Regions from separate parts of the Pseudoalteromonas sp. APC 3694 genome, predicted to be linked through region 1. Evidence: predicted binding sites of a transcription regulator. Region 1 holds the regulator's gene; each other region holds the start of a gene.
What was found. Region 1 encodes sigma-54, which starts transcription at its own class of promoters, with help from an activator protein. Its sites were predicted from a motif close to GTTGGCACGNNNNTNGNNT; they were not measured.
Positions count from the first base shown of each region.

Region 2: a site for sigma-54 is predicted at 3,408-3,426, ahead of QMA00_RS07500 (YggN family protein). Genes of this name have one in related genera too.
Region 3: a site for sigma-54 is predicted at 2,496-2,514, ahead of QMA00_RS07325 (LiaF domain-containing protein). Genes of this name have one in related genera too.

Region 1 covers NZ_JASDDE010000056.1:13,511-20,366, reverse strand. The annotation lists gene QMA00_RS15565 (calcium/sodium antiporter) at 1-197, shown strand, start outside; gene QMA00_RS15560 (KpsF/GutQ family sugar-phosphate isomerase) at 201-1,172, shown strand; gene kdsC (3-deoxy-manno-octulosonate-8-phosphatase KdsC) at 1,173-1,724, shown strand; gene lptC (LPS export ABC transporter periplasmic protein LptC) at 1,721-2,275, shown strand; gene lptA (lipopolysaccharide transport periplasmic protein LptA) at 2,265-2,804, shown strand; gene lptB (LPS export ABC transporter ATP-binding protein) at 2,801-3,526, shown strand; gene QMA00_RS15535 (RNA polymerase factor sigma-54) at 3,908-5,407, shown strand; gene hpf (ribosome hibernation promoting factor) at 5,434-5,721, shown strand; gene ptsN (PTS IIA-like nitrogen regulatory protein PtsN) at 5,726-6,178, shown strand; gene rapZ (RNase adapter RapZ) at 6,198-6,856, shown strand, end outside.
Region 2 covers NZ_JASDDE010000016.1:2,134-8,989, reverse strand. The annotation lists gene QMA00_RS07530 (cytochrome c) at 1-372, shown strand, start outside; gene QMA00_RS07525 (cytochrome b/b6 domain-containing protein) at 425-1,081, opposite strand; gene QMA00_RS07520 (AzlC family ABC transporter permease) at 1,187-1,891, shown strand; gene QMA00_RS07515 (AzlD domain-containing protein) at 1,888-2,187, shown strand; gene QMA00_RS07510 (glutathione peroxidase) at 2,281-2,772, shown strand; gene QMA00_RS07505 (PA3496 family putative envelope integrity protein) at 2,891-3,076, opposite strand; gene QMA00_RS07500 (YggN family protein) at 3,464-4,258, shown strand; gene QMA00_RS07495 (hypothetical protein) at 5,018-5,158, shown strand; tRNA gene QMA00_RS07490 (tRNA-Ser) at 5,385-5,475, shown strand; tRNA gene QMA00_RS07485 (tRNA-Ser) at 5,529-5,621, shown strand; gene QMA00_RS07480 (RNA-binding protein) at 6,166-6,654, shown strand; gene QMA00_RS07475 (aminotransferase class V-fold PLP-dependent enzyme) at 6,638-6,856, opposite strand, start outside.
Region 3 covers NZ_JASDDE010000014.1:35,269-42,124, reverse strand. The annotation lists partial or broken gene QMA00_RS07340 (GGDEF domain-containing protein) at 1-359, shown strand, start outside; gene suhB (inositol-1-monophosphatase) at 375-1,178, opposite strand; partial or broken gene QMA00_RS07330 (VOC family protein) at 1,415-1,749, shown strand; gene QMA00_RS07325 (LiaF domain-containing protein) at 1,796-2,461, opposite strand; gene QMA00_RS07320 (BON domain-containing protein) at 2,775-3,344, shown strand; gene QMA00_RS07315 (YqaE/Pmp3 family membrane protein) at 3,409-3,567, shown strand; tRNA gene QMA00_RS07310 (tRNA-Ile) at 3,846-3,922, shown strand; gene QMA00_RS07305 (hypothetical protein) at 4,183-4,482, shown strand; gene QMA00_RS07300 (methyl-accepting chemotaxis protein) at 4,499-5,002, shown strand; gene QMA00_RS07295 (5-carboxymethyl-2-hydroxymuconate Delta-isomerase) at 5,088-5,417, opposite strand; gene QMA00_RS07290 (hypothetical protein) at 5,610-6,203, shown strand; gene QMA00_RS07280 (CreA family protein) at 6,575-6,856, shown strand, end outside.

The DNA of each region.
Region 1 (6,856 bases):
CAGGATTAATTAATCCATCGGTTATTGACGCATCAGTAGCTAACCGTGATGTTATTATTATGATTGGCGCAACCTTGGCGCTAATTGCTATGTCATTGAACTTTAGAGGTCAAAGACGTATCAATAGAATAGAAGGTGGCTTGCTCATCGTCGCATTTATGATTTACCAAGGTTATATTTTTAGTCAAGTAGGATAGCCCATGGCAACGCTAAACTTTATTCAACAAGGGTTACGTGTTCTAGAGATTGAACGCCAAGCACTCAGCGATATTACACAATACGTTAATGAAAGCTTTAACCAAGCCTGTCAATTAATGTATGACTGCTCAGGTCGTATTATTGTTATTGGCATGGGTAAATCAGGCCATATTGGTAACAAAATAGCCGCCACTCTTGCCAGTACCGGCAGCCCCGCATTTTTTGTTCACCCGGGTGAAGCAAGCCATGGTGATTTAGGAATGATCACAGCAAATGACGTGGTTATCCTCATTTCAAACTCTGGTGAAACCAGCGAAGTACTTAATATTATTCCAGTATTAAAGCGCATTGGTGCCAAAATGATTGCCATGACAGGCAACCAAGGCTCAACCATGGCAACATTGGCAAATGTGCATGTGTGTATTAAAGTTGAACAAGAAGCCTGCTCATTAGGCTTAGCACCTACTGCAAGTACCACTGCCACACTCGCTATGGGTGATGCCATGGCGGTGGCATTATTAGAAGCACGCGGCTTTACTGCTGATGATTTTGCACTATCGCACCCTGGTGGTAGCTTAGGCAAGCGATTACTCTTAACTCTTAAAGATGTTATGCACAGCGGTATTCACACGCCTATTATTAATGAAACGCAAACCATTAAAGACGCCTTAATTGAAATGTCAGCCAAAGGGCTTGGCATGACCGCTATTATAAATAGTAATCAGCAATTATCGGGGTTGTTTACCGATGGTGATTTACGCCGTATTTTAGAGCAACGTATTGACATTCATAGCACTGAAATTAATGTTGTGATGACCAAGTCGTGTACTACAGCTACCCAAGAGATGCTCGCGGCTGAAGCGTTAAATATTATGGAACAAAAACGTATTAATGGTTTAATTGTAATTAATGAGCATAATCAACCGATTGGCGCACTAAATATGCAAGACTTACTTAAAGCCGGAGTGCTATAAATGCAATTTGAAGATCTCTATCAACCGCTAAGTGATGATGCAAAGGCGCGCGCAAAAAAAGTAAAGCTATTAATTTGTGATATTGATGGTGTATTTTCTGATGGCCGTATTTACCTTGGAAACCAAGGTGAAGAACTCAAAGCATTTAACACCAAAGACGGATTTGGTATTAAAGCCCTGATTAACAGCGGTTTTGAAGTCGCCGTAATCACTGGGCGCCATTCTCATATAGTGCAGCAACGTATGAGCAGTTTAACCGTACAACATATATATCAAGGCCAAGAAGACAAGCTTATAGCCTATCAAGAATTAAAACAAAAATTAGCGCTTAGCGATGAGCAAATTGCTTATATAGGTGATGATGGCCCAGACATGCCAGTAATGGAGCAAGTCGGTTTTGCGGTTGCCGTAAACGATGCTCATCCACTTATTAAACGTTTATCACATTATGTAACCCAACTGCCCGGCGGTTTTGGGGCGGTAAGAGAGCTGACAGACTTACTTATGCTCGAAAATAACAAGCCACTAACTAGCCAAGGAACGAGTTCATGAATGTAGCGCGCATTATACTGAGCGTTTTATTCATAAGCTGTATGGTTTGGCTCTGGTATCCTTATTTTACTAAGGTTGATATTACTGCAAGCGAAGAAACACAAGTTATTGCTAAGCCTGATTATACCGCTATTGAGCTAAAACAAACGGCTTATAATGAACAAGGTAAAGTGAGCCATAAGGTAACTGCGGTAAAAATGGAGTTGTATCAACAACTCGGTTTTACCTTTTTTGAAAAGCCTATATTCACTTTATACAACGAGCAGCAAACATGGCGTATTAACGCCGATGAAGCCACCCTCTACGACGACCGTCAACTGGTGTTAGAGGGTAATGTAACCGCTCAAAACTTAGTAGATAACGCCATGATCGATACGATCACCGCCCAGACCATCAATGTTGATATAAAACTATTAACCATGCAATCACAGCAGCCTGTCGTTATTACAGGACCTAATTTAAAAATCACAGGTAAAGGCCTTGAGGCCGATTTAAAAACCGAGGTGATTAAACTTATTAACCATACGCGAACCCTATATTATGACCAATAACCTATTTAAAATTTTAATTGTTCCCTCACTATTAATTGCTTTTAACAGTAATGGCGCTGAACCTGCTGAAGCCCCCGCTGCTAATCAAATTTCAATTAGTGCAGATAAGCAAGAAGGTCAATTAAAAGAAAACGTAGGCATTTTTGAGAAAAATGTTGAAATTATTCATGGTAATCGCCGTATCACAGCTGACCGTTTAGAAGTGCATAAACGCGATGACCTAGGCGATAACAAACAGTTATTAATTGCCACAGGCAGCCCTGCATATTTTGAAGAAACACAAGCCGATGGCACCATAATGAGCGCCAGTGCGAATGAAGTGCGTTACGATGTGTCGCTGCGTTTTTTAACCTTAATCGGCGATGCAAGCATTGCTCAAGCAGGTCAAAAAATAACAGCTAAAAGTATCACTTACGATATCGGGCAGCAGTTAATTAGCGCAGAAAAAGACGAAAACTCAACAGACCGTGTACACACTATTTTAGTGCCTGTTGAAAATAAAAAAGAAGATGATAAAGGCCAACCATGAGCACATTAAAAGCAGAGCTATTAGCTAAAAGCTACAAAGGTCGTGAAGTTGTAAAAAACGTTGGCCTAGAGGTTGAAGCTGGCAGTATTGTGGGGTTACTTGGCCCTAATGGTGCAGGTAAAACCACCACTTTTTATATGATTGTAGGCCTTGTCCCTAGTGATAAAGGCAAAATATCAATTGATGATAAAGATATTACTTTATTACCGATGCACAGCCGAGCGCGTTTAGGGATTGGTTATCTACCGCAAGAGTCGTCTATTTTTAGAAAGCTGACTGTTTATCAAAACTTAATGGCTATCTTAGAAACACGTAAAGAATTAAATAAACAACAACGCGAAGATACCTTAAATAATTTACTTGATGAATTTAGCATTCAGCATATCCGCGACAGCCAAGGTATGGCCTTATCAGGTGGTGAACGTCGCCGCGTTGAAATTGCTCGCGCGTTAGCAGCAAACCCTAAATTTATCCTTTTAGACGAACCCTTTGCGGGGGTTGATCCTATCTCAGTATTAGATATTAAAAAGATTATAGAGCATCTTAAAAACCGTGGCATTGGCGTACTTATTACAGACCATAACGTGCGCGAAACACTTGATGTTTGTGAAAAAGCCTACATAGTTTCTCATGGGGAGTTAATTGCATCAGGCACTCCTGAATACGTATTAAACGATAAAACAGTACGCGATGTTTATTTGGGCGAGCAGTTCAAGCTCTAATATGTGTGTTATTACACTAAGCATCTGCTAAGATTAATTATACTTAGGTCTGTTGACCTTTCAAGGTTGAATTTTCAGCAGTTTGTTTGGTATTTAGGCAAGGCAGAGTCTATGTGGTGTGATATTCCCCATAAATAGGCGATAACGCAGCATCAATGCCAAACAGGCGCTGCCCTTCGGGTTCTGCCTAGGGACGATTTACTCTTTGTTGCCTACATGGATGTAGGTAAGGAGCGTGAGCAGGACGCGGAAGCTTTGCTCGGTTTTGACTTAGCCCACTAGGTTACAAACCTCGCGCCGCAATTAAACCGCCCCTAGTTTGAACAAATTTTAATCCGTAAAGGTCAACAGACCGTAATTTAAAAGGATTGTTAGAGATACATGAGGCAATCATTACAGCTGCGCATGGGCCAGCAACTTACAATGACTCCACAGTTGCAACAAGCAATTCGCTTATTGCAACTCAGTACATTGGATCTCCAGCAAGAAATTCAAGAAGCGCTCGATAGCAACCCCTTGCTTGAAGTTGAAGAACATGATTACAGCGAAGACACTGCAGGTAAAAACGAACAAAAAGCCGATAACGATGACTTAACGCTAAGTGCCTCAGCTGACGATAAACCTAGCGAGTATGAGCAAGATAGCGGCGAAGCAATGACCAAAGACACCATTAGCGATGATATGGCTATGGATGTTACTTGGGATGAATATATGAGCGCTGCGCCTGCCTCTTCATCGGGTCCAATGCCAGAAGATGAATCTATTTATCAAGGCTCTTCGACTGAAACGCTGCATGAGTATTTAATGTGGCAACTTCAACTGACGCCGTTTAGTCCTACCGATGAAGCGATAGCTATTGCAATTGTAGAAGCTGTGGACGACTCAGGGATTCTAACCCTTAGCTGTGAAGAAATATTAGAAAGCTTTAACCAAGAAAACGACGGCGAAGATGAAGTTGAACTTGACGAAATAGAAGCGGTACTAAAGCGTATTCAACTATTTGATCCAGTGGGAATAGCCGCGCGTAGTTTACAAGAGTGCTTGTGTATTCAGCTAAATCAATTTGATAAAGACACACCTTTTTTAAACGAAACAAAAATGATCTTAACCGATCATATTGATTTACTTGCTGCACGTGACTATCGCACGTTGATGAAAAAAACAAAGCTTAAAGAAGATGAGCTAAAAGAAATCATGACGTTGATTCATACGCTCAGCCCAAAACCGGCAGACACTATTGTTAGAGAAGAGTCTGAATACGTTATTCCTGATGTGTCGGTTAAAAAAGTTAAAGGTCGTTGGGTAGTTGAATTAAATCCAGATAGCATGCCTAAGATCAGAGTAAATAGCCAATATGCAGCTATGTCGCGTACGGTTAAATCAAGTGGTGATAGCCAGTTTATTCGCTCGCACTTACAAGAGGCTAAATGGTTTATAAAAAGCTTAGAAAGTAGAAATGACACGCTACTTAAAGTAACCAACTGTATTGTGCAGCAGCAACAGGCCTTTTTTGAACACGGCCCTGAGGCTATGAAGCCTATGGTGCTTAACGATGTGGCTGAAATGGTGGAAATGCATGAGTCGACTATATCGCGTGTTACTACGCAAAAATACATGCATACACCACGTGGCATTTTTGAGCTTAAATATTTCTTTTCAAGCCATGTAAGTACTGAAAATGGTGGCGAATGTTCATCAACAGCAATACGTGCATTAATTAAAAAATTAATCGCTGCAGAAAACTCAGCTAAACCATTGAGTGATAGTAAAATTGCAGATATATTGGCAGAGCAAGGAATTAAAGTAGCGAGGAGAACCATTGCAAAATATCGCGAATCTCTAGCTATTCCCCCGTCTAATCAACGTAAAAGTTTGATTTAAGGCGTACAACAAAGAGGAAAATGTTTATGCAACTGAATTTAACTGGTCGCCATGTAGATATTACCGACTCGCTTAGAGACTACGTAAATAGCAAATTTTCGAAGTTACAGAGGCACACTGATCACATAACGAATGTGCACGTTATTCTCGATGTAGAAAAACTAAACCAAAAAGCTGAAGCAACCGTTCATGTTAGTGGCGCTGAGATTTTTGCTTCTACTGAGCATCAAGATATGTATGCCGCTATAGACTCGCTCATTGACAAGCTAGATCGTCAAGTAATTAAACACAAAGAGAAACTTGCTCGACACTAACACTATGAAACTAAGCTCACTTATCTGTCAGGACTGCAGTAAAGCTGCGGTCCTTTTTAATAGTAAAAAAAGAATTTTAGAATTTATCAGTGAATTGGCTCACAATAAACTGCCCTATTTAACACAACAAGATATTCTTAATGCATTAACTGCAAGAGAAAAGCTTGGAAGCACAGGCATTGGTCGAGGCATTGCTATTCCACATGGTCGCATGAGCGGTGCTCAAGAGCCCCTAGCTTTGATTTTAGTGAGCGAAACAGCTATTAATTTTGATGCGATTGATAACCGGCCGGTTGACATTTTTGTCGCGTTAATTGTTCCCGATGGCGATAATCAGCAGCATTTGAAGACGCTAGCCACGATTGCTGATAAGCTCAATGATAAAGAATTTTGTAAACAGTTACGCGCCGCCAAATCGGATAGCGAACTGTATCAGGTTATCGTCAGTCAATCGTAGTAATAAAGAAAGGTGATAAATGGAATTAATAATTATAAGCGGTCGTTCAGGCTCAGGTAAATCTGTGGCGTTACGCGTTGTGGAAGACTTAGGTTATTATTGTGTAGACAATATTCCTCTTAATTTATTACCATCATTAGTGCGCAGCGTTTCCGACAGTTATAATAAAATTGCTGTGAGTGTTGATGTGCGTAATCTACCTAAAGAGCAACAGCAATTTAATGAAATACTCGAATATTTACCTGGTTTTACTAAACCAACGGTATTTTATTTAGACAGTGACGATCAAACATTAATAAAACGTTTTTCAGAAACGCGACGTCTCCACCCTTTATCTATTGATTCTTTGCCGCTTGATTTAGCCATAAAAAAAGAAAAACAACTACTTGATGTATTGATTAACCGTGCTGATTATATGATTGATACCACGGATTTAAGTGTGCATCTGCTTGCTGAATCTATTCGTGAAAAAATACTCGGAAAAAAAGATAAACAACTGATCATTACCTTTGAGTCATTTGGTTTTAAACACGGCATCCCTAAAGAAGCAGATTACGTATTCGATGCCCGTTTTTTACCAAACCCGCATTGGGAGCCTGAACTTAAGCCACTTACGGGGCTGGACCAACCAGTAAAAGACTACCTAGCAAGTCACAGTATAGTGCAAAAATTTACATG
Region 2 (6,856 bases), on a different contig from region 1:
CCTAGTGATGCAATTGAGTATCGCCAAGCTGCATTTTCTATGATTTCAGTTCAAATAGGCGATATGGGTGCTATGCTTAAGGGTAAAATTCCTTTTGATGCAGAGCAATTCAAACAGCGTGCAAATAACGCGGCGGCATTATCTAAAATGCCTTGGGAGGCATTTTACGCAGGCACTGAAAAAGGCGATACATCAGCACTTCCTGCGGTATGGTCTGAAAACGATACTTTTATGAAAAAAGCGACAGCGTTTCAGCAATATGCTGATGAACTTGCTGTAGCAGCTCAAACAGGTGACAAAGCGGTCATTGGTAAAGCATTTGGTGCATGGGCTAAAGGCTGTAAAGATTGCCATAAGCAATTCAAAGACTAATAAACACTGTGTATTAAACAATAAAAATGGCGCTGTATTAGCGCCATTTTTTTTAACTAAGCAGATAACTTAAAGGTTCACTTCCCCAAGTACTCATAATTAAAACCAGTAATAGTAAAAATAAAACCCATGCAATCCATGGTGACTTTGTCTCAGGCTCTGAGCTTTGTGTTGCCAGTGCTTTATTACCGGTGATCATAGCTTTTACTAAAGGCTTGCCTTTTATTTTATAAGCAATAATAGCCACAACATGCAAAATAATCGCATAAAATAAAATATCAAAATTGATATGATGCAGCCAGTTAGCGAAATCAATCGTATCACTCGATACATACTGCGCTAACGGGCCATCAGTTAAAATACCATCACTGCTCATTAAACCACTAACCAGCTGCGTAATAATCAGTATAAAAAATAATAACACCATATAACTGCCTGGTGCAGAATGGCCTACATCATTTGTTTTTTTGCCACTAAAAGAAGCAAGCACCGATTTAGGAGAATGCAGTAATGCCGATATTCTTGCCGTTTTACTGCCTATGAGACCCCATATAATCCGCGTTGAAATAAGCGCTAAAGTAAAAAAGCCAACCACAAAATGTAGCTCTATCATGCCCTCTTCAGCACTAAAATAAAGCGCAGCAATACTCAATACTAATAACCAATGAAAGCTTCTTAAAAAGCCATCCCACACTTTTACCTTGAACATTGCACCTTCCCTAAAAAACAGTATCATCTAAAACGCTAACTATTTTAGCATCTTAATCTTAAGGTATCCCGATGAGTCTTTCTACTATTACACAGAGTAAAACACATGCAGTCCATTAAAAAACCGATACTAAAAGGCTTTTTAGATATGCTGCCATTATGTTTAGCCGTTATTCCTTGGGGTATTTTATGTGGCTCGTTGGCAATACAAAATGGCTTTACTCCTTTTGAAACTCAAGCTATGTCGCTATTGGTATTTGCTGGCTCGGCTCAACTGGTTGCTATTGAGTTAATGGCTGGTAATACCCCTCTGTTAACCATTTTATTTACCACATTTATTATTAGCTCTCGTCATTTTTTATATGGCTTGGCGGTTCGTCACAAAGTGATTGAGCAACCTATGCGTTGGCGCCTTCCAGTCAGCTTTGTATTAACCGATGAACTATTTGCTTTTTCGCATCATCCTCGCGCCTACCAGACTAAAACGCGCCTAATTTACGCGCTCAGCGCAGGCTTTAGCTTTTACATTGCTTGGAATATTTGGACACTGTTCGGTATTTTAGCCGGTACTATACTCCCTGATCTCACCAATTTAGGACTCGACTTTGCGATTGCTGCAACCTTTATTGCTTTGGTTATCCCAGGAGTTAAAAATTTAGCCACACTTATCACTGTCATTGTTGCAGGGATCTGTGCCACTTTATTAAAAAGCACAGGCTTTGAGCTGTGGTTGGTATGCTCAGCACTACTCGCGATGAGTGCAGGTTACGTTGTAACTAGAATAGTAAAAAATAAGGACACTAAATCATGATGACGACTATTTTACTTATGGCATGTATTACCTTTTTTACCCGTTATTTATTCTTACATCGCGCGCTACCATTTAAAGTAGGGCCTAAAATGCAGCAGTTTTTGAGCTTTAGTGCACCTGCGGTTCTAACAGCGATTTGGGTGCCTATTGTATTTATAAATGATGGTGGCATTAATCTAAATTGGCAAAATCCTTATTTAAGCGCAGCGATTGTAGCCATTATAGTTGCTTACAAAACACATAATATTTACCTAACCACACTTGCTGGTATGGGGTTATTTTTGATTTTAAATTAACAGTAACGCCATAGCAGTGTTCACTATTTCGACTTTGTTAATCACCAAGCAAAGGTTAGACTATGCCAAATAAACAAATAATAGCTTAATAATATGCACCCATTTCATCAACTAAGTGCAACTAGCCTGCAAGGCCAACCTATCGATTTTCAAGAGTTTGTAGGTAAAGTTGTGTTAATAGTAAATACTGCAAGTGAGTGTGGATTCACTTATCAATATAAGTCATTGCAAGCATTACACGAAAAGTATGCCTGCCAAGGTTTAGTCATTATAGGTTTCCCGTGTAACCAATTTGGCCAGCAAGAACCCGGAGACGCGAATCAAATAGCGCAAGGTTGCTTAATCAATTACGGAGTTAGTTTTTTAATCGCAGAAAAAGTGAACGTTAATGGTCAGCATACACATCCGGTTTTTCGCTATTTAAAATCTGTATTACCGGGGTTGTTAACACGAAAAATTAAGTGGAATTTCACAAAGTTTTTGATTAATTCAGATGGCTCACCTATTAAGCGCTACGCGCCCTTTACTAAACCTGAAAAACTAGAAAAAGTAATTGAAAAAGCATTGCTCGCAGCTAAAGTTTGAGGCTTAAAAATTATAAAGAGGCATAAAGCCTCTTTATTACCAACCCACAGAGCTTTAAATACTACCTAAGTAGCAGTTAAAAGCTAATATGTCGGCACTGATTTGTACTAGCGACAACCTAATCAATATAATCGTTTAAGTCATCTTCACCTAGGTTTTTACGCAAGCGTTTTTGCTCAAGGTAATCCTCTAACTTTCTTTTCACCTTTTGCTTTTTCTTGTCGTGTTGATTACGCCCGACCATTTCGTATTCGTCTTCAACAAAATCATCATCTAGCGCATCGTAACTAAATGTCTTACCCACAACCCACTCCATAAAGTGTTTGAGACCAATTACGGATTCTTGTATCGCGATAATTGGTGAAATTAAAATGTTCAACGCAAATTCATTGTACAAATTTCCGTCAAAATAAAGCCACATCGCTATCCTAAATAGTCTCTGTGTCAGTATTGTGAATAAATAGCGCTAAATTTGAATTGTGGAAAGTGAGAGTTTTTTATCGTATCGATAAATTTTATTTATTAGCATTTAATTGTTGGTTATTTTGACCAAATTTTAGCTTTTTCAATGACTTTACTTTCAACTTCAAAGCAGCTTAAAAATCACAAACCACTGTTTTTAAACACTAAAAACTATTGGCACCAAACTTGTTATAAGTTAATTATCATCAGCAAAAAACAGAGAATAAACATGAAAGAATTATTATTAGTTAGCGCAATTATGTGCGCCCCCGGCGCCATGGCTCATAACGATAACAGCTCTTCAATTTCATTTAGTAACGACGAATGTAACGTTGTATTTAAGAACGATGTGCGCATCAAACCTAATGAGTTAGAAATTGTTAAAGCCAATAATCAGCGCATGCTATTTACCGCTGAAGGTGAGCTGTCTATCAATGGCGAGCAAGTAGCATTAAATAGTGCACAGCGCCAAGCACTGACCAACTACACAGATAATTTACGCGTGCAATTACCTGAAGTGGCCAATATTGCCCTTGAAGGGGTTAAAATTGCAGGTGTTGCATTAGAAGAAGTCGCCAATGCATTTAATATTAATGGCCTCGATAACATTGCAACCTTGATGGACGATATTCAACAAGAAGTAGAGGGTACCTTTTACCAACAAGGTACATTTGTCATGGGCCAGCAAAGCTTCACTCAGTTTGGTGAAAACTTTGAACAGCAGTTTGAACAACAAATAGAAACTGCCGTTGAGTCGGCCGTAATGCAATCAATGGGCAGTATTTTAGTAGCATTAGGCTCTGAGCTAATGGGTTCAGGTGGCGATATGCAAGCCTTTGAAGAGCGCATGGAAAATATGGGCGCACAAATAGAAGAAAAAGTAGAGCTCCATGCAAAAAAACTTGAACAGCGTGCAAATACACTGTGTGGTGACTTTATTGAAATCGCACAACAAGAAATTCAACTTACTGCGCAAGTGCCTGCATTAAAAGGCTATGAGTTATTTACTATAAAACAGCACTAACTGCTCAGCATTTTAATTAATCTCCCTTTGCGGCATTTGCTTTTAAGCTATGCCGCATTTTGCGTTTTTTACCCCACCAGTCCCATTTAACTCAAATAATAGACTGTTGAGTGGATCTGCTCTTGCTGTGCAGAGGCATTTTGTGGCTTCATAGTAAAATACAAACCAAAGTATAATCTTCACTTCGCTCTAGATCACATAGAATGCCGTTCGAGCTGATGATTGTAAGCCCAAATTGCAACATATTAAAACCACTCCTTTTTAAGTTTTAAATTCTGAGGCGGTGCGATCCCCAGTTAGACGCGTTTTAAAACGCAACCAGCTCCAAAGTGCCTAGTAACCTAGGCACTTTTTTTATAATTTAAAAGCCTAGCAACACTCTTTTTTATCGTTTATTTTAACGCTCTTCTCGGATAAATAATTAACCACCTATAAATAGCATGTTAAATCTTTGAATGAAGTAAAACCCACCCCAATAATACAAAATAATTTAATCTGAATAACTATTCAAAATAATCTATTTATAAACATATTAAAATAAAAAAACTGAAAAAAACCCCATGCAAAAGTGATATAGCACACAAACATAATGAATAAATATACAAATATCAAAACAAACGCCATTAAATAGCAAATCAAAAAAACACTTTCAGATTAAAAAAACTAATACTTCACCAGCAATTTTTATCGCTTTATTTTTAACCAACCTACGGGCAAAATGCACACGTTTTCAACAGACACAACCTTGGAGCGAATACAATGAACCCAATTAATACATTAAACCAAACAGCCACAACTCACGTTGCAGTTAAACCAACTAATCGCAAAGCGAGAATGTTAGCTAAACTTAACCGTTACGGAAAAAAATTAGCACTTGGCGGTGCAATTCAATACAAATAGTCACCCAACCATGATTTTTGTATTGTTGCAGCAAACACCCAACCACTAAATGAAGTTTCTTCTTTAGCTCCATCTGTTTGCTGCCAGCTCCCTCCTCATAGCTAAAAATCATCTTTAATTTTCATAATTTACAAAAAAAACCTCATTTACGCTCACTTTTTAAGCAAACGATCTTTTTGCTATTTACACAGGCAACTCACCTAAGTATTATCCTGCATCACGACGTGGAGAGATGGCAGAGTGGTCGAATGCACCGGTCTTGAAAACCGGCAGGGGTTTATAGCCCCTCTAGGGTTCAAATCCCTATCTCTCCACCACTTATTTGTATTAATTGGTTTTTTCCGATTGATAACACGCTAAATAATGCGTCGGAGAGGTGTCCGAGTGGCCGAAGGAGCTCCCCTGCTAAGGGAGTATAGAGTTTGTAGCTCTATCGAGGGTTCGAATCCCTCCCTCTCCACCATTACTGAATATAAGCCACTTAATTGTGGTTTTTTTGTGCCCAAAAATAAGCTTTGCTGCTAATTGGGAGGGTGAGAGCCCTCGACTGGGTTCGATAAAGTGTCTGGAACAGTTTAGGCCGCTGCAAGCGTCGCGTAGCGATTGATTACATGGATGTAAGCAAGTCTATCCCTCCCTCTCCACCATTACTGAATATAAGCCACTTAATTGTGGTTTTTTTGTGCCTAAATTTTAACTCCGTTAAGAAATAGGGAGGGTAAGCACTCTCGACAGGGTTCGATAAAGTGTCGGGAACATTTTAGGCCGCTGCAAGCGTCGCGCAGCGATTAATTACAGGGATGTAAGTAAGTCTATCCCCCCCTCTCCACCATTACTGATTACAAGCCACTTAATTGTGGTTTTTTTGTGCCTAAATTTTAATAGCCTCTATTAATTTGCACTTTTTATAACGCAGTCGCAAGCGTATGCTAATAAATTAAACAAATTGTATGGTGTCACAACTTAGTGCATTATAAATGGTACTTTAAACCAGCTTAGGTTTAACCATGACGAAGCTAATATTACTACTGTATTGTTTGGGTGCCTGTGCTGTTAGCATGGCAAATGAAGTGACGGTTTATAAATGCACCATTAAAGGAGTGCCTACTTTTAGTCAAACTCCTTGCGCTGAAGACGCTCAAGTGATCACGCTTAGAAACGTCAACATCATGCAAACAAATACGCCACAATCTGAGAACACACCAGTTGCCGATACTTCTGTTGACGATTATCTAGCGGTGCAACAAATAGAGCGTGATATTGTGCAGCTTGAGCTTAAGATTAAACAATACCAACAAGAATACGCACAAAAAAAACAGCAAATCGATTACATGACCCAAGATAAAGCAAACCGCTTAGGGGCCAGCTCAATTGCGAATGCCATTACCACTGAAACGGCGGCACTTAAGCAGCGATTTGACCCACAAATCAAGCAAGCACAACAACAAATAGAAGCACTCACTCAAAAAAAACAGCAGCTTAGTCAGCAACCTTAAGTATGTGCTTCACAACATCAATAAATGTTTGTATCTCTGACTTTGTATTATATATGTGAGGTGAAACACGGATGCCGAGTTTACGCACATCAACACTTATTTTTGCAGCCTCTAATGCCGTTAATACACTTTGCTGATGCTCAGAAAACTGCAAAATAGCGGTGCCACTACATTGCTCTTTAGCGCTAGGTGACATTAAAAA
Region 3 (6,856 bases), on a different contig from region 1:
AGATGCGGTGGAGGTTTGTAATACCATTATCACGCAATTTAAACTGCAGTCATGCGTATTTTTTACGCCAGAGCATATTGCTGAAAAAGGGGATTGGACAACTAATCGAGAGGGCGAAAAGCAGTTTGTACTTTTACTTACACTATTGATAGGTTTAGTTGAGCCGGATCTGCAGCAGTGTAAAAATAGCCATCAAGTAGCGGCATTAGCCACAGATGCTAAAAAAAGCAAAACGTTATCGTCACAGCTACTTATTTATTTGTAATCGAAAAAGGCCAGCACCCGTTTTTGTGCGTTTATCCAATAGTAAAAAAGTGGCTAACAAAAAGCAAAAAAGGAGCCTAGGCTCCTTTTTTTAAGTGCGGTATTACGAATTAACGTAATAACGACTCAGATAATACTGGGCGCATTTCACGAACAATCGCTTGTGTTAGCTTAGGTGCACCACAAATAACGTTACCGCTCACGTTGTAGTTATTACCGCCAGCAAAATCAACAACCATGCCGCCAGCTTCTTTAACTAATAGCTCGCCTGCTGCTGTATCCCACGGTTTTAAACCAATTTCAAAGAAACCATCAACACGACCCGCTGCAACATACGCCATATCAAGTGCTGCAGAACCTGCTCGACGAATATCAGCGGTATGTACGAATAATGCTTTAAACGCTTCAGAATAGGCATCTAAGTGGTGTTTTTGTTTGAAAGGGAAACCTGTTGCAAGAATAGAACCTGCAAGTTCAACCGTTTTAGATACACGTAAACGTTTGCTATTTAACTGTGCGCCTTGACCACGAGAAGCGGTGAAAAGTTCGCCTCGAATTGGATCGTAAATTACGGCTTGGTCTAAACGACCTTTAACTTTAAGTGCAATAGATACTGCGAAATGAGGGATACCCTTGATGAAGTTAGTTGTGCCATCAAGTGGGTCAACAATCCATTGGTAATCAGCATCCTTACCTTTGTGTTCGCCTAACTCTTCACCAACGATGCAGTGATCAGGGTAAGAACGTAAAATAGTGTCACGAATTACGGCTTCGGCTTCTTTATCAATGTTCGTAACTAAATCATTAGTGCCTTTTTGTTGCACTTCAACTTTTGATAAGTCTTCACTTGCACGAAGAATAAGCTTGCCTGCGTTACGCGCAGCGCGAACCGCAATGTTTAACATTGGATGCATGGTATTACCTTTGGGTTGTAAAAGAACGTTTATATATTTAAGCCGGCGTATTTTAGCGGTTTTTGCCATAAAGTAAACCATAAAGCCTAAATACTTGTGAGTGTTTTTTGTACAGGCATGATCTTTCAATATATTTATTGGAACGAAAACAGGCAATAAATTTGTAAATTAGCGCTTTACCTAAAGTTAACTTGAGGTTTTATGATGTTCTATATTCAATTAATAGGAAGAAAGTTATGAAATTAGAACACGTAAATTTAGTTGTTAGTGACATAAACGCCATGCTTAAGTTTTACCAAGCAGCGTTTCCCTATTGGTCAATTAGAAGTGTGGGGGAAGGGGAAACTGCGACCTATCAGGACATCAAGTTGGTTTGGCACACTTTGCCTATGTAACCAATAACTTAAATGCAGTAATAGCGCGCCTAAAACATGCGGGCTTTGCAATAAGTAAAGAAGGTGCTGTAAATCCATTTAGAAAAAAATTTTATTATATTGACCCTGCAGGGTTTGAGGTTGAGTTTGTAGAGTACATGAGTGATGTACCTAGTGAACGAAATAACGACTTATAATATGAATGAAGCCAACTATTATGGCTTCATTCAATGTTTAGCATATTTAATAATGTTTACCATTCATACCAAGTTGAGTTTTTAGATCATTTGCAAAGTTAATAAATTTTTCTTTAATAGTGCGTTTAACTTTAACTTCCACAGAGCCTAAAACAGTTTTTCCTTCAATGTGAATCGTTGGCCCTTGGCGCTTATTTAGTGACACTGTTTTATTTTCAAAACTGCCTAAAATACAAAACATTTTAGAAACTACATTAACGTGCTCTGGTACATATATTTCTTCGCTGCCAAAATAACAATTAACGTGAATAGTGACATGTTGGTGGGTAAAAATAGCATCCGTAAAATCAAGATTGACTGACCCCATGTAGTTTTCTATGTAAATGTTTTGAGGAACTACCCATTGGCCGCTTCGTTCACTCGAACCAAGAATGCTTCTTAATGTAAGTGGCTCTTCATCAGTCTCATGCTGCGCGCTATAATTAGGTGCAAATTGAGAGTGCTTTTGCGCCTTATATTGCTGGTCAGTATTTAAGGTTAAATCTTCAACGAGATCCATAAGTGCTTTATTGTCACTCGCTGCCATGGCGTCGTCTAAGCGCCTTTCAAATGCTTCTACAGAAATAACACCATGGCTGTAGTTATAAATGAGCTGATCAATCACTTGCTCACGAACTTGCTCAATAGGGCGGTCTTCAATTTTAACAGACATTTAAATTATCCTTTTATGGTTGCTGGTTATTTCAAAGCAAGCCTTATACCAAATACTAAATTGTTTAAATTCAGTGGTTTATGATTTTTGGTTTTTGATTCTTTATTATATTAACGACAGATTAACCAAATATACAATTATTTAGTAAGTTTCGCTATTCGAGAAACTTTTACGCAATAGTCTGTAAATGTTTACTTAGTAGGTTTAAGCCAATATCTACTATTTTAAAGTAACCTATTGAAATTAAAGGTTAAAAAATGTTGGCCCGATGCTCGCATTAGCTTAAGTGTCTTTAATCAAAAGGAGAACGATTATGAAAACATTTAATAAGTCTATGATTGCAGCCCTAGTATTAGGAACAACCGCAATGGGCGCTCAGGCAAGCAGTTGGGAAAACGAAAGCAAAGATGCTTGGATTGATGGGAAAGCAGAAACAGTATTGCTTATGAACACCAATCTAAATAACTTTGATATCAACACGGACGTAAAAAACGGCAAGGTAATGCTAACAGGTAAAGTAAACAGCGAATTAGATAAAGAGCTTGCTGAAGAACTCGTGCTAAGCCTAGATGGTGTAACTGACGTTGAAAACAGTCTAACTGTGGTAAAAAACACCGACATGAAGAAGCATGATTCTAAAATGATGGGTAACGACACTGAAAGTGATTTAACAGATGCTAAAATCACTACAGTGATTACAACACGTTACTTATTTGATTCTGAAGTAGGTGGTACAGACATTGATGTTGATACCGATAATGGTGTGGTAACTCTAAAAGGTACAGTTGAGTCTGATGCTGAAAAGCAATTAGCGATGGAAATTGCTAAAAACGCTGAAGATGTTCGCAAGGTAGTGGATGAATTAACTGTTATTGCAGAATAATACACTATACTAAAGCCCAGCCCTGCTGGGCTTTTTGCTTTGCTAACATTATAAGGATTAAATTATGGATATCATTAGAATTATTTTTTCTATTTTATTACCACCACTGGGTGTGTTTTTACAGGTAGGACTAGGGATGCATTTTTGGTTAAATATTTTGCTAACCTTACTCGGCTATTTCCCTGGATTAATTCATGCGATTTATATTATCGCCAAAAAATAACACCCTATCGCAGTAATACATTTAATACTGAGTTGCTAATTGTCATCGTAAGGTATGTGTATTAGTTACTCAGACTACTATTATTTAATGAGTTCGTTTCCTCAACGTCACCATCAATAAATCTAAAAGCTTACAATTTGAGCAGTTAGCCCTTTGATTGTTAAAATAAAGCTTTTTGCTAGTGACAAGCCCCTAAAAACTTTTTATACTGCAACCCGCTTTAGTCGCTCTGTGGCTAAACGCTTCAAAAAATTAACTGCTTACAGTTATACAAAGATGGCCCCTTAGCTCAGTTGGTTAGAGCACACGACTCATAATCGTTAGGTCCCCAGTTCGAGTCTGGGAGGGGCCACCACTTTTACACGCTTTCCAAGTACATAAAAACTCATTTTCTTAGTTTATAAAATTCGCTTTTGTTATTTCTATTGTATTTTTCACCAGTGCACTGATTTCTGTATTAATTTTATTGAATACATTGTAATAAACACAGTTGAATCTACTATTAAAGTGTTATGGGGCTTTATTATAAAAATCTTTACTTTATGCCCTTTAATGTCGCTACTGTTAATTGTGTGCAGTATATAAAATACTGCTTAGTTATTCCTTAGGTGTTCTATGTTATTAAAACGAAAAGTATACCTCAGCCTTATTCTGGCTGTTGCTGCTCCTTTAGCAATATCTACTCTCATCTTTTCCAATAGTATTCGCTCAAATACAGAAGAAAAACTAGCAAAAGTAGATTTACCGACTGCGCTTAGTGAAGTTAAAAGCCAAATAGAGCTGGAACTTTCTACACCTATTGTTGTAGGCAAAGAAATAGCGCAAAACTTATTTGTGCAGCAATGGATGAATAATAATGAAGATGCGCAAAGCCGAGGTAAATTTATTGATTACCTCAAACATATAAAAGATTAAATCAATCTCTCATGTATTGGATGTAATTAAAGGGATTTCCGAGCAAACTAATTTATTGGCGTTAAATGCGGCTATTGAGGCTGCTAGAGCGGGTGAGCAGGGCCGTGGCTTTGCGGTAGTTGCTGACGAAGTAAGAACGCTTGCGCAACGTACCGCGGAGTCTACGGAGCAAATTAATGAGATGATTGATTCGTTAAATGCTAAAGCGTCAAGCACGGTAACAGCGATTGAATTGGGCAGCAAAAACACCCTAGAAAATGCCGAGCGCTTAAAAGAAACCGGCCATACATTAAATGGTATTTCACAGGAAATTGTACTACTAAGCGAGTTAAACAACTCAGTGGCTACTGCAACGCGAGAGCAAACACTAGCAACCTCAGAAATTAGCCAAAATATTGTGATGATTTCCGATTCGGCAGAGCAAACCAAAGAAAATATGAAAAAGTCAGAGCAGCTTTGTAATGGTTTAAATAAAGAATCGAATATTTTAAGGGATTTACTGGGTAAGTTTACGCTTTAAACACGATTTAATTAAAAATCAGTTGAGCGAGGAAACCATCATAGTTATAGCGCTCTCGCCTATAACTATGATGTTGTAATAGCGGTTAGTTTTTACGGTAAATCTCGTGATCCATTTCGTAAATATTTACGCTTAAACTGTCAGAGGCTCTGCAATACGTTTGCAAGCAGGCTAGTAATTGCTCACTTAGTAGTTGCTTTTGCTCAATGGAACGCCCAGCCATAATATGCACCGCAATATGAATAAACCCTTCTTTACCCACACCTAACTGATAATGCTGATAAGCAATAGCGCGAGTCTTTATTGTTTCTAAATCAAATAAGCCACTTTCAAACGTTGTTGTATGGATTTTTTCCACAAGAACTTGAGGTAGTAAAGGCAGATCTTCTGAGTGTTCAATAATAATGTGTGGCATTTAACGTATCCTCTTTAGATTGGTTCATTTAATTATACCAAACGGGTTTGTACACGCTAACCCCATAACGCTTAATTTTTAAAAATGTGGCTTGAACATATTTTTAGCAATAAACTATTTAAGCAATTACAAGACCTGTAGCGTGTTTAATTTTAGATTTATTATGGCAAATATTTTTGGTTGATACGTTTTATGTCAATTTGTGGTGACTTATACGAAGAGCACACAAGCCAGTTGGTATTTGTAATTGCAATTGATGAAATAAGTAACGAAAACATCATGCGCGAATGTTATGACTCAGAGGCTGCGTGGGGCAGTGATAACGAATACTGTAGCGATATTACCCGTAACGACGAAGGTAACATTGTAAAAACTCTACAGCGTGAACATAACTTGGATGAGTTAACTGCGCGCGGTTACGATGTCGTTGCAACTTACAAATATGACATCGGCAGCTATGGCAACTTGTTATTTAAGCTTTATTACAATCACATTATTGAAAACTCGCAAACCTATGAAGGGTTAGTTGGTAACAGTGTTACTTCACAGTATGCAGGTTATGGGCGCTCAAAAGATAAAGCCGCTATGTCGATTGTATGGAAAATGGATGATTTACGTATCCGCTGGCGTACAAATTACGTAGGCGCGTTTAAAGCAAGCCAAGAAGATGAGAAAGACTACCTTGAGTATGTTGCTGCAAACGATGAGCGCTGTGCTGCGGGCGATGCCGGTTGTATTGCAAACCCAGAGCCACTTGCGTATCAAGATTATGGCTCATTTTTATAGCATAGTTTATCAGCGTCTTACACTCTGGCACTGACTGATAAAAGTGACTTACGTGTATTTGGCGGTATTAACAATGTATTTGACGACAAAGGGGCATTTTACCCAAGTGGTCGTGGTAACTTTTATAGTGGCTACGGCGGCGGTGCCGGTCGTTATGTTTATCTAGGTGCACAATATAGCTTTTAATAACCTTTAGCTGTATTTGTTTGCAAAGGCACTCCCTCGGGCGCGCCTTTTTTATTGTGTATCTTGCTGCGAGATACCCTTTAAACCATTACAGTATTGAGTTGGTGGATAAAATTTGTTTTATCGCGGTGAAAGCGTTTAGTATAAGGCGTAACTTAATTTTTAATATGAACGAAGGACTTGCTATGAAGTATCTCAAAATGGGTGGTTTAATTGTATGCTTAGCAGGGCTTGCAGGGTGCTCTGATGATGTTGCTTCAGTAAGTCTTGGGCTATTTACCACTAAAGATGTGGTGGTTAATTCACAGCAAGACCCGCTAGTGACCGGTGTAACCTGTCATATTAGCCATATTGAGGCGAATTTAGATTTTTCAGACCCCTCAGATATGTCGATTGCCTGTCGTCAAACGGGGCCAATAACGCCAGACCAATTACAGTCTATCGACCGCAGTAAATCCGGTGAAGTC